Regions from separate parts of the Mesorhizobium sp. WSM4813 genome, predicted to be linked through region 1. Evidence: predicted binding sites of a transcription regulator. Region 1 holds the regulator's gene; the other holds the start of a gene.

The links. The regulator PhoB, encoded in region 1, activates phosphate uptake and scavenging genes when phosphate is short. The targets are predictions, from matches to a motif close to TGTCATNNANCTGTCAT.
Region 2: a site for PhoB is predicted at 1,876-1,892, ahead of phnC (phosphonate ABC transporter ATP-binding protein). Genes of this name have one in related genera too.

Annotation. Positions count from the first base shown of each region.
Region 1 covers NZ_JBVVQU010000007.1:82,180-88,348, forward strand. The annotation lists gene xylF (D-xylose ABC transporter substrate-binding protein) at 1-837, opposite strand, end outside; gene AC0L25_RS05860 (ROK family protein) at 1,104-2,351, shown strand; gene phoB (phosphate regulon transcriptional regulator PhoB) at 2,623-3,312, opposite strand; gene phoU (phosphate signaling complex protein PhoU) at 3,329-4,036, opposite strand; gene pstB (phosphate ABC transporter ATP-binding protein PstB) at 4,075-4,890, opposite strand; gene pstA (phosphate ABC transporter permease PstA) at 4,904-6,169, opposite strand, start outside.
Region 2 covers NZ_JBVVQU010000051.1:19,486-25,654, reverse strand. The annotation lists gene phnD (phosphonate ABC transporter substrate-binding protein) at 1-800, opposite strand, end outside; gene phnC (phosphonate ABC transporter ATP-binding protein) at 947-1,804, opposite strand; gene AC0L25_RS24910 (DapH/DapD/GlmU-related protein) at 2,138-2,752, opposite strand; gene phnL (phosphonate C-P lyase system protein PhnL) at 2,749-3,456, opposite strand; gene phnK (phosphonate C-P lyase system protein PhnK) at 3,459-4,235, opposite strand; gene AC0L25_RS24895 (alpha-D-ribose 1-methylphosphonate 5-phosphate C-P-lyase PhnJ) at 4,232-5,143, opposite strand; gene AC0L25_RS24890 (carbon-phosphorus lyase complex subunit) at 5,140-6,169, opposite strand, start outside.

The DNA.
Region 1 (6,169 bases):
CGAGGCGATCTCGGCAGCGTTCTTGCCGAGCTCGCGCGCGTCTTTCCACACCGATACGGTCTGCGTGCCGAGCGCGATGCGGTTCAGCGCGGCATGGTCGCCGTCCTGGCCCGACACCGGGACGGATCCGGCCAAGCCTTGCGCCGTCAGCGCCGCGACGACGCCACCGGCGGTGCCGTCATTGGCGGCAACCACCGCATCGACCTTGTTGTCGTTGGCGGTCAGGAACTGTTCCATATTCTTCTGGGCGTTGGCGGGAAGCCAGCCGTCCGTATAGGCCTCGCCGACATTCTTGATCTTGCCGCTGTCGATGGCGTCCTTGAGCACTTCCATGGAGCCGGCGAACAGGAAATCGGCATTCGGATCGGCGCCCGAGCCCTTGATGAAGACGTAATTGCCTTCCGGCGCCACCTTGAACACTTCGCGGGCCTGCATGCGGCCGACTTCCTGGTTGTCGAAGGTCAGATAGAAGACGTCCTTGTTCTCGATCAGCCGGTCATAGCCGACGACGGGAATGCCTTCGTCCAGCGCCTTCTGCACCGCCGGCCCGATGGCCGAGGCATCCTGCGCAAGGATGATCAGCGCGTTGGCGCCTTGCGAGATCAGGCTCTCGACGTCGGTCAGCTGCTTGCCGGGATTGGACTGTGCATCGGCGGAAATATACTTGTCGCCGGCCGCCTCGATCGCCGTCTTCATGGCGGCTTCGTCGGTCTTCCAGCGCTCTTCCTGGAAATTCGACCACGAAACGCCAATGACCTTGTCCTTCGCCTGTGCGACCGACGCGAGCGTCAGCGACATGGCGACCCCCGCCAGAATGGCGGCTGTGAATCTCTTCATGATATTCCTCCCTGCGCCGCGTACGGCACGACCAGACTGGCCCGAAGGCCGGCACAAAGGCTCTATTTTTTCGAGCCTCGAAAAAATACTGGTCCGACGCCGAAGCGCTGTCAACATCAAACCTGGTCGATCTTGATGTCCCTGCCGACTTATTTCGAGTCTCGGAATAAATAATGACAGGGCCCGCTGCCTCTGCGAGTATTTGTCGGACATTACCGACGGCTTCCGATCCATGAGCGGCCGCGGCAATAGGGAGGAAGCAAAGAATGTCGGTTGGAATCCGTCATGACGATTTGCGCCGGCGCAACCGGGCCATGGTGATTTCGGCCGTGCGCCGGGCCGGCCAGCCGTCGCGGACCGAGATCGCCGCAACCACCGCCCTCAGCCATTCGACCATATCGGCGATCTCTTCCGACCTGATCCAGGAAGGCATCCTGACCGAGATCAAGGCGAGCGAGACCGTTTCGATGAAACGCGGCCGACCGCAGGTCGGCCTCAGCCTCAATCCGGAAGCCGCTGCGGTCTTGGCGGTCGTGTTGTCGCTGAATTTCCTGTCGGTCGCCGTCATCGACTATGCCGGACAGGTGGTCGCCGAGGAACAACGCCGGCTGGACACGCTGACCATGTCGCGCGACGAGCTGATCGGCGAATGTGTCGCCATCGTCCGGCGGCGGCTCGAAGACCCCGACCTCGATGTCCAAAGCGTCGCCCGCATCGCGCTGGCGATCCAGGGCATCACCGATTCCCATGCGCGCGCCATGTTGTGGTCGCCGATCACGCCGCAGACGAATATCGCCTTCGCCGACATTCTGGAACGCGAGTTCGGCATCCCGGCCATCATGGAGAACGACTGCAACATGATGGCCGTGGCGCTGCGTTGGCGCGACCCGGATCGCTACCGCGATGATTTCATCGCCATCCTGCTCTCGCATGGCATCGGTATGGGGCTGGTGCTGAAGAGCGAACTGTTCACCGGCACCCATTCCTCAGGCGGTGAATTCGGCCACATGATCCATCGGCCGGGCGGCGCGCTTTGCCGCTGCGGGCGGCGTGGCTGCGTCGAGGCCTATGCCGGCAACTACGCCATCTGGCGCAACGCAAGGCAATTGAGCGAGAACGCCGAGCCGGTCGCCGATGTCAGCGACGCCGCGATGCGGGCACTGGCGGCCCGGGCGCGCCAGACGGACGGACCGGAGCGCGAAGCCTACCGCAAGGCTGGCGAAGCACTCGGCTTCGGGCTCGGCAGCCTATTCGCGCTGATCGATCCGGCGCCGGTCGCCATGGTCGGCGCCAGCGCTGCCGCCTTCGACCTGATCGAGCCGGCCCTGCGCGAGGCCATCGCCCAGACCGCCGGCGGCCAGCATTCGGGTTCGATTTCCTTCGACACCGAGCCGAACGAACTGCCGCTGATCCGCGAAGGCTGTGCCATGCGGGCGCTGAGTTTCGTCGACCAGGAGATTTTCGCGCCGGGCATCCAGGCGCGAGCCGGCTCGGTCGGAAAGAACGTGGCTTGAATTCGAAGGCAGGGATCGCCGGATCGCGACTTGGGGATGTGTTGAGATTCAGGTCAGGCCGAGTCGAGAACAGTGGGTTCCGAGAACCGGAGCGGAGCGTACTTTTGGGTACGTGAGCCCGCGCATGACCCCGAAATCGAGATCGATTTCGGAAGGGTCATGCGCAAAATCAAAGCTCTACAGCGTCCTTTGCGCGCCCAACAGGGGCGCGCGGCGCTGTAGGTAAGCGCAGGAAGCCGCCGGTCGCAGGCCGGCATCACCTGAATATCAGCTAGTCTTCCCTGATCGCATAGCCCGCGCCGCGGATGGTGCGGATGACATCGGGCATGCGACCATTGTTGACCGCCTTGCGCAACCGTCCGACATGGACGTCCACCGTGCGCTCGTCAATGTAGATCGTCTCGCCCCAGACATTGTCGAGCAACTGGCTGCGCGAGAAGACCCGACCCGGGTGCCGCATCATGAATTCGAGCAGCCGGAACTCGGTTGGCCCGAGCCGGATCTCGCTCTTCTTGCGATAGACCCTGTGCGACTCGCGATCGAGCACGATGTCGCCGACCTTCAGCACGCTGGACAGCACTTCGGGCTTGGCGCGGCGCAGCAGCGCCTTGACCCTGGCCATGAATTCCGGTGTCGAGAACGGCTTGACCAGATAGTCGTCGGCTCCCGTGGAAAGGCCGCGCACCCGGTCGCTCTCCTCGCCGCGCGCGGTCAGCATGATGATCGGCAGTCGCTCGGTTTCGGGACGCACCCGAAGGCGCCGGCAAAGCTCGATGCCGGAAACCGCCGGCACCATCCAGTCGAGCACCAGCAGATCGGGCACGTTTTCCTGCAGCCGGATTTCGGCCTCGTCGCCGCGCGTCACCACCTCAACCTGATAACCTTCGGATTCCAGATTGTAGCGAAGGAGGACGCCCAGCGGCTCTTCGTCCTCCACCACCATGATGCGCGGCGCGATCATCGGCCGGTCACTCCTGTCATGTCGCCGACGCCGACATGGTCGTTTCGTCGAGCTTCGGGCGATCCGCCGGCAATTGCTGCCCGGTCACGACATAGTAGGCGTTTTCGGCGATGTTGGTGACATGATCGCCGATACGCTCGAGATTCTTGGCGCAGAACAGAAGATGCGTGCAGGCGGTGATGTTGCGCGGATCCTCCATCATGTAGGTCAGGAGTTCGCGAAAAACCGCCGTGTATTTCACGTCGATCTTCTGGTCGTCGGCGCGCAGTTCTTTCAACGCGCCGGCATTGCGCGCCACATAGTGCTCGACCACGCCGCGGAGCTGCACAAGAACGAGATCCGCCATCGCGTCGATACCGTGCGACAGATTACGCGGCGTGGCGCTCTGCCCGACTGCGCTGACCCGCTTGGCTATGTTCTTGGCCAAATCGCCGATGCGCTCGAGATCACCGGCCATGCGGATTGCGCCAACCACGGCGCGCAGATCTTGCGCCATCGGCTGCCGCTTGGCGATCAGCGTGATCGCACTATCGTCGAGTTCGCGCTGCCGCGCATCCATGATGGCGTCGTCCGAGACGACGCGCTGCGCCATCGCATTGTCTGACGCAAGCAACGCGCGGATCGAGGCTGCGACCATCGCGGCGGCGAGCTCGTCCATGTCGCGGATCAGCCTGTCGATGTGCTCCAGTTCCTCGTCGAAAGATGCGACGGTGTGTTCACCCATGATACTGTCCTCGTGTTCGAAATTCGCCGCCGGACCGCTCAGCCGAACCGGCCGGTGATGTAGTCCTGGGTGCGCTTGTCGTCGGGATTGGTGAACATCTTGTCGGTCGCGCCCTCCTCGACCAGATAGCCGAGATGGAACATCGCCGTGCGTTGCGACACGCGCGCGGCCTGCTGCATCGAATGGGTGACGATGACGATCGTGTAGTTCTGGCGCAGTTCGTCGATCAGTTCCTCGACGCGGGCGGTGGCGATCGGATCCAACGCCGAACAGGGCTCGTCCATCAGGATTACTTCCGGCGACACGGCGATGGCGCGCGCGATGCACAGGCGCTGCTGCTGTCCGCCGGAGAGGCCGGTGCCCGACTCGAGCAGGCGATCCTTGACCTCGTTGAACAGGCCGGCCTTCTTCAGGCTCGATTCGACGATGCCGTCCAACTCGGCCTTGCTCCTGGCCAGGCCGTGAATGCGCGGACCGTAGGCGACGTTTTCATAGATCGACTTCGGAAACGGGTTCGGCTTCTGGAATACCATGCCGACGCGAGCTCGCAGCTCGACGACATCGATTTTCGGGTCGTAGACATCCTCACCGTCGAGCGTGATCTTGCCGCTCACCCGCGCGATATCGATGGTGTCGTTCATTCGGTTCAGGCAACGCAGGAAGGTCGACTTGCCACAGCCCGATGGGCCGATCAACGCTGTCACCTGGTTCTCGCGGACATCGAGATCCACGTCGAACAGAGCCCGCTTCTCGCCGTAATGAACGGAGACCTTTTCGCCCTTCATCTTGATCGAAGGGGCGTTGGTTCCGCTGCTCAGTTTCTGTTCGACGCCGGCTTCCGTCATGATGTTCATATCCTCTACCCCCTTACCAGCGCCGCTCGAAGCGCCTACGCAGTATCACCGCAATGGCGTTCATGATGACCAAAAACAGCAGCAGAATCAAAATCGCCGCCGAAGTCTTCTGCTGGAATCCAGCTTCCGGGAAATCGGCCCACATGAATATCTGCACCGGCAGGATCGTCGCGGGATCGGTAAAGCCGCCGGGAATGTCGACGATGAAGGCGACCATGCCGATCATCAGCAACGGCGCGGTTTCGCCCAGCGCATGCGCCATTCCGAGGATGGTGCCGGTCATGATACCCGGCATCGCCAGCGGAAGAACGTGATGGAATACGGTCTGGACCTTGGACGCTCCGATGCCGAGCGCCGCCTCGCGGATCGACGGCGGCACGGCGCGCAGCGAAGCGCGCGAGGCGATGATGATGATCGGCAGGGTCATCAGCGCCAACACCATGCCGCCGACCACCGGGGCCGAGCGCGGCATGCCGAAGAAATTCAGGAATACGGCAAGTCCAAGCAGGCCGAAGACGATCGAAGGCACAGCCGCCAGATTGTTGATATTCACTTCGATGATCGTCGTCAGCCGGTTCTTGGGCGCAAATTCCTCAAGATAGATCGCCGCCGAAACGCCGATCGGAAAGGCGATGGCGAGCGTAACGATCATGGTCAGGAACGATCCGACGACCGCGCCCCAGACACCGGCCAGTTCCGGCTCGCGGCTTGCGCCGGTGAAGAAGAAGATCGAGTTGAACCGGCTTTCGATCTGGCCGGCGCTCTTCAGCGTGTCGAGCCAGACGATCTCCTTGTCGGAAATCTTTCGCGATGCTTCCGGCGTATCGATGACGCGCAGGAATGCCTGGCCGCTCGCGGCGGGCGCCGTGCTGTCCAGCGCCTCGATCACCGTGCCCTTTGCGACCGCCGTTCCGTTGGCGCCAGGCGACAGCGCGGTGAGTTTGACCGTGCCGCCATTGAACGCGACCAGCAGCGACGACGCGCCGCTCGTCAGCGTGAGCGTGCCGTTTTCGCCCTCGGTCGCACCATGGCCGCGCGCCAGCGCCAGCATGGCATCGTCGCCGAAGGTCAGATCGATGTCGCCGCTGGTTTCCGAAGGCGTGACGCTTGTCGAAATCGCTTCGTCCGAACCGACGTCGGCAAGCAAACCTTTGAGATAAAGGTCGGCAAAATCGTCAAGTGGAACGGCATAGTCCACCGTTCCTCCGAGCATCCCCGGATCAGCCGCAATATCCTTGCGCAGGAAGACGCCTGTGCCGGTGGAAATCAGCCCGCGCAG
Region 2 (6,169 bases), on a different contig from region 1:
GGATCGGTTTCCGGGAGCTTGGTCAGGAAGTCGGTGATCTTCTGCTTGGCATCGGCGTCGATCGACGTGCGCACGACCAGCGGACCGTTCGGGATCAGCGGCGACTGCCACAATTCGACAAGGTCGTCCATTTTGAGGACGCCCTTGTCGACCATCTTGCGCAGATTGCCCGAGCTGTAGCCGTCGTTGAAGTCGCCGACGCCGGAGGCCCAGGTGGTGCCGGCATCGAATGTACCTTTCAGAACTTCAAGGACAAGCTGTTCGTGGCCGCCGCCGAAACCGGTCGACGCGAAGTAGCTCTTCACATCCATGCCGATGTCCTTGGGCAGCGACGTGACCGGGATCAGGTAACCGGAAGTCGAATCGGGATCGGCAAAACCGAGTTTCTTGCCCTTCATGTCGGCGAGCGTCTTGATGCCGGAATCAGCACGGGCAACCATGACCGAATGGTAGCCGGTCGAACCGTCGGTCTGGACCGTCGTCAGGATCGGCTGAACCGCGTCCTTGTTTTCGAGATAGATCTTGGCATAGCCGGAGGCGCCCAGTTCGGCAAAGTCAAGCGTGCCACCGAGCAGGCCCTGGATGACGCCGTCATAGTCGGCGGCCGGGAACAGCGAAACTTTCTCGACGCCGAGGACTTCCTTGATGTGGTCGGAGAAGCACTGGTAGTTGCGCAGACGGTCGGCTTCGTTCTCGCCGCCGAGAATGCCGACGCGGAATTCCTTCAGGTCCTGTGCCTGGACCGCGCCCACCGCCACGGCGAGGATGGAAACGGCACCGAAAAGTATTTTTCTAAACATTTCGCGTCTCTCCTGTTGGTTCCGGCATCGCGCCGGCAGCGTTTGAATTTTTGACAGCGCCCTTGACGCGGGCTGGCGATCCAGGCGCTCGTTTGCCTGTCCATGATCTTCCGTATACCGGTGTCCACTGGTCGGGGATCATGGAGCTAGTAGCCGGGAAATGCAGGCTCGAGCGGTCCGGCGGATGCGGCGATTTTTTGCTTGATGGTGACGCTGGTCGAGGTAATGGCCTCGGAGATTTCGCCGCCATTGCTGTCGGCGCCATAGACCATGCGCACGGCGTCGCGATTGAGGTCTTCTGGCGGACCGTCGAACACCACCTTGCCGGCGGCCATGCCGATGATGCGGTTGCAGTAGGTGCGCGCGGTATCCAGCGTGTGGAGATTGGTGACGACGGTGAGGCCCTCGCGCAGATTGATGTCCTGCAGCGAATCCATCACCACCTTGGCGTTGAGCGGGTCGAGCGAGGCGATCGGCTCGTCGGCGAGGATCACCTTCGGCTGCTGCATCATGGCGCGGGCAATCGCAACGCGCTGCTGCTGGCCGCCGGACAAGGTGCCGGCCGGCTGCAGCGCCGTCCGAGCGATGTCGAGACGTTCAAGCGCCGCGATCGCCTCGGCTCGTTCCTCGCGGGAGAAGACACCGAGCAGATTGACAACGGTCGAGCGGTGATTGAGTCGGCCGAGCAGCACGTTGGTCAGCACGTCGAGACGCGGCACCAGGTTGAATTGCTGGAAGATCATGGCGCAATCGCGCTGCCAGCGCCTGAGCAGCGAGCCGCGCAGGCTGGAAACTTCGGCGCCGTCAAAGAAAATCGACCCTTGGCTCGGATCGATGAGGCGGTTGATCATGCGCAAAAGCGTCGACTTGCCGGCGCCCGAGCGGCCGATAATGCCGACCATCTGGCCGTGCGGGATCGAGATGTCGACATTGCTGACGGCGGTGTTCCTGCCAAACCGGCGGGTGACGCCGCGGATTTCGAGCGTGGCTGAGGTCGCTGACATGGGGCAAGTTCCAGTCCAGTCGCATTTCGAAGGTCTGTTAACCTTCGCTAGCGCAGCCGCATGAAACTGCGGTGTCGGATTGATGTCAGTTTTGTTACCGCCCACAGGTGCAGAGGCAACGCGACCATCAACGCAGGACCAGGAGTTCCTCGATGCTCGACGAGAAAATTGTCTGCGCTGTCGCAGCGCTTTCCGAGATGCACGGGAGGATTGGAGCCGGCAAAGAATCCGGCCAGCGGCGGTTTGAGGGAGTGAAGCGCGATCCCAGGAAAGACCGACCGCGTCCTGTCCGACTCATGTGTCAGAGGTATGAAACGGGAGTTCGCCCTGCGGTCAGCCGTATTTTTCCAGAAACGCTTCCGCCGAAAGCGCGCGAAAATCGCCCAGCGCGGCGCGCAGGCGGGCATGGTCCCAATCCCACCAGGCAAGTGCCTGATAGCGTTCCGCCGTGCGGCGGTCGAAGCGTTCGCGGATCGGTTTCGCCGGCACGCCGCCGACAATGGTGTAGGGCGCGACATCTTTCGATACTACGGCGCCGGCGCCGACCGCCGCGCCGTCACCCACGGTGACGCCAGGCAGGATGGTCGAGCCGTGGCCAAGCCAGGTGTCGTGGCCGATGGTGACGCGCTTGGCGCGGCGCTGGGCGAAGAATTCGCTCTCGTGCTTGACGTCGTCCCAATAGTCCGAGGCGCGATAGGTGAAATGGTGCAGCGTCGGCCGCCAGGTGGGATGATTGGTGGCGTTGATGCGCACATTGGCGGCGATGTTGGCGAATTTGCCGATCCTCGCGCACCAGACGCCGCAGTCCTGCATCATATAGGAATAGTCGCCGAGCGTACTTTCGGAAACCCGGCAGCGGTCGGCGATCTCGGTCCAGCGGCCCAGCGTCGAGTTCTCGACTTCCGCCGTCTCGTGGACCAGCGGCGCTTCCGACAGTTTTCTGGTCATGCGGCGATTTTTCCGGCGGCAAAAGCGGTCACGTCGATGACGCGGTCGGCCACCGCCTCGCGCACGTCGTGGCCGTGGAAGATGCCAAGCAGGGCAACGCCTGCCGCCTTCTTGGCCGCGATCAGCGCAATCACCACGTCGCGGTTCCTGGCATCGAGCGAGGCGGTCGGTTCGTCGAGCAGCAGGATCGGATGCTCGGTGATGAAACCGCGCGCGATGTTGACGCGCTGCTGCTCGCCGCCGGAAAACGTCGCCGGCGGCAGCATCCAGAGTTTTTCGGGCAGGTTGAGCTGCGCCAGCAAGGCGCGTGCCTTGTTGCGCGCAACGTCACGGTCCTCGCCGCGTTCGACCAGCGGTTCGGCGACGACATCCAGCGCCGAGACGCGCGGCACGGTGCGCAGGAACTGGCTGACATAGCCGATCGTGAGCCGGCGCACGGCAAGCACGGTGCGCGGGCTGGCCGTCGCGAGATCGATGAGCCCGTCCTCGTGCTGGACGATGATCTGGCCTACGTCGACGGCGTAGTTGCCGTAGAGCATCTTCAGGATCGAGCTCTTGCCGGCGCCGGACGGGCCGCCGAGCACCGCACATTCGCCGCTCCTGATCGAGAACGACACGCCGGTGACGACCGGCAGATTGATGCCGTCGCGCAGATGCATGGTGAAGCTCTTAGCGACATCGGAGACGACGAGCGGGGTTGCCATGGTTACACCTGCAGTATCGAAGAAACGAGAAGCTGGGTGTAGGGCGCGCGCGGGTCGTCGAGCACGCGGTCGGTGAGGCCGCTTTCGACGACGCGGCCGTCCTTCATCACCATCATGCGTTGCGACAGCAGACGCGCCACCGCAAGGTCGTGGGTGACGACGATGGCCGCCAGGCCAAGGTCGGTGACCAGGCCGCGCAACAGGTCGAGCAGGCGCGCCTGCACGGAAACGTCGAGGCCGCCGGTCGGCTCGTCCATGAACACCAGCCGTGGCCCGGTGACGAGGTTGCGGGCGATCTGCAGGCGCTGGCGCATGCCGCCGGAGAAGGCGCGTGGTTCGTCGTCGATGCGGTCCTCGTCGATCTCGACGCGCGACAGCCAGTCGACGGCGGTGGTGCGGATTTTTCCATAGTGGCGGTCGCCGACCGCCATCAGCCGCTCGCCGACATTGGCGCCGGCCGACACCGTCATGCGCAGCCCGTCGGCCGGGTTCTGGTGGACAAAACCCCAGTCGGTGCGCATCAGGAAGCGGCGCTCGGCCTCGCTCATGCGGTAAAGCTCGCGGAACTGGCCGTCGCGCATGCGGTAGCTGGCGGTGCCGGAGCTCGGCAGCCGCCGGGTCGACAGGCAATTGAGCAGCGTCGTCTTGCCGGAACCGGATTCGCCGACTACCGCCAGCACCTCGCCCGGCCACAGGTCGAAGGTGACGTTCTCGCAGCCGACGCGCGAGCCATAGAATTTGGACAGCGCGGAAACGCGCAGCAGCGGTTCGTCGGTCATTGCGCCGGCTCCGTTTTTTCCAGGGCACGAGGGGTTTCAGGCGCAAGGTGGCCGCGATGGCCTTGTTCGCGCCGCTTCTCGCAATGGTCGGTGTCGGAACAGACGAACATGTGGCCGCCATGGTCGTCGAGGATGACCTCGTCGAGATAGACGTTCTCGGCCGCGCACAGCGCGCAGGGCTGGTCGAAGGTCTGTACCTCGAAGGGATGGTCCTCGAAGTCGAGGCTGACCACATCGGTGAAAGGCGGCAGCGCATAGATGCGCTTCTCGCGGCCGGCGCCGAACAGTTGCAGAGCCGGCGAACGGTGCATTTTCGGATTGTCGAACTTCGGCGTCGGCGACGGATCCATCACATAGCGACCCTCGACCTTGACCGGATAGGCGTAGGTGGTGGCGATGCGGCCATGCCTGGCGATGTCTTCGTAGAGTTTTACATGCATGAGGCCGTATTCCTCCAGCGCATGCATCTTGCGCGTTTCCGTTTCGCGCGGCTCGAGGAAGCGCAGCGGCTCGGGAATCGGCACCTGATAGACAAGCACCTGGCCTGCGGTCAGCGGGTGCTCGGGGATGCGGTGGCGGGTCTGTATGATGGTGGCCTTGGCCGTCTCGGTGGTGACGGCGACATTGGCGACCTTCTTGAAGAAGGCGCGGATCGAGACGGCGTTTGTGGTGTCGTCAGCGCCCTGGTCGATGACTTTCAGCACATCGTCGGGGCCGATGATCGAGGCGGTGACCTGGACGCCGCCGGTGCCCCAGCCATAGGGCATCGGCATTTCGCGCGAGGCGAACGGCACCTGGTAGCCGGGAATGGCGATGCCCTTGAGGATCGCCCGGCGGATCATCCGCTTGGTCTGCTCGTCGAGATAGGCGAAGTTGTAGGTGGCGATGTCGGTTGCTTGTGCGGTCATTCCGCGGCCTCCCTTTTCTCCTCGGCCTTGCCGGCATTCTCGCGGGCGTCGTGCTCGGCGCGCATGCGGCGCACCAGGTCGAGCTCGGCCTGGAAATCGACATAGTGCGGCAGCTTCAGATGCTCGACGAAGCCGGTCGCCTGGACGTTGTCGGAATGCGAGATAACGAACTCCTCGTCCTGGGCTGCGGCGACGACATCCTCGCCGAATTCGGTTGCACGAAGAGCGCGGTCGCAGAGTGCCATGGCCATCGCCTTGCGCTCGCTCTGGCCGAAGACGAGGCCGTAGCCGCGGGTGAATTGCGGCGGCGCCTTGGCCGAGCCCTTGAACTGGTTGACCATCTGGCACTCGGTAACGCGAACGGAGCCGAGCGGTACTGGGAATGGCAGCTCGGGAACATCGAGTTCCAGCGCGACCTCACCGATGCGAACCTCGCCGACGAAGGGATGGTTGCGGGCATAGCCGCGCTGGGTGGAATAGCCGAGCGCGAGCAAAAAACCCTCGTCGCCGCGTGACAGCGCCTGCAGGCGGATGTCGCGCGCCATCGGAAATTCCAGCGGCTCGCGGGTGATGTCGCCGGGGACATGGTCTTGCGGCATGTCGCCGTCGGGCTCGATCAGGCCTTCGCGGGCGAGGATCGCGGAGACACGTGGCATGGCTTCAGCCTCGCTCTCGCGCTGCAGCGGCTCGGCGACGTCGCCGCCCGCGGCAAGCTCGGGATCGAGCAGCCGGTGGGTATAGTCGAAGGTCGGGCCGAGCAGCTGGCCGCCAGGAAGATCCTTGTAGGTCGCCGACACGCGCCGCTCGACCAGCATCGCGCCGGTGTCGATCGCCCTGGTATAGCCGAAGCGCGGCAGCGTGGTGCGATAGGCGCGAACGAGGAAGATCGCCTCGATCATGTCGCCGCGCGCCTGGACGATGGCGAGCGCCGCCAATTCCCTGTCGTAGAGCGAGCCTTCGCTCATCACCCGGTCGACACCGAGCGCCAGTTGCTCGACGATCTGGTCGAGGCGAAGCGCCGGCACC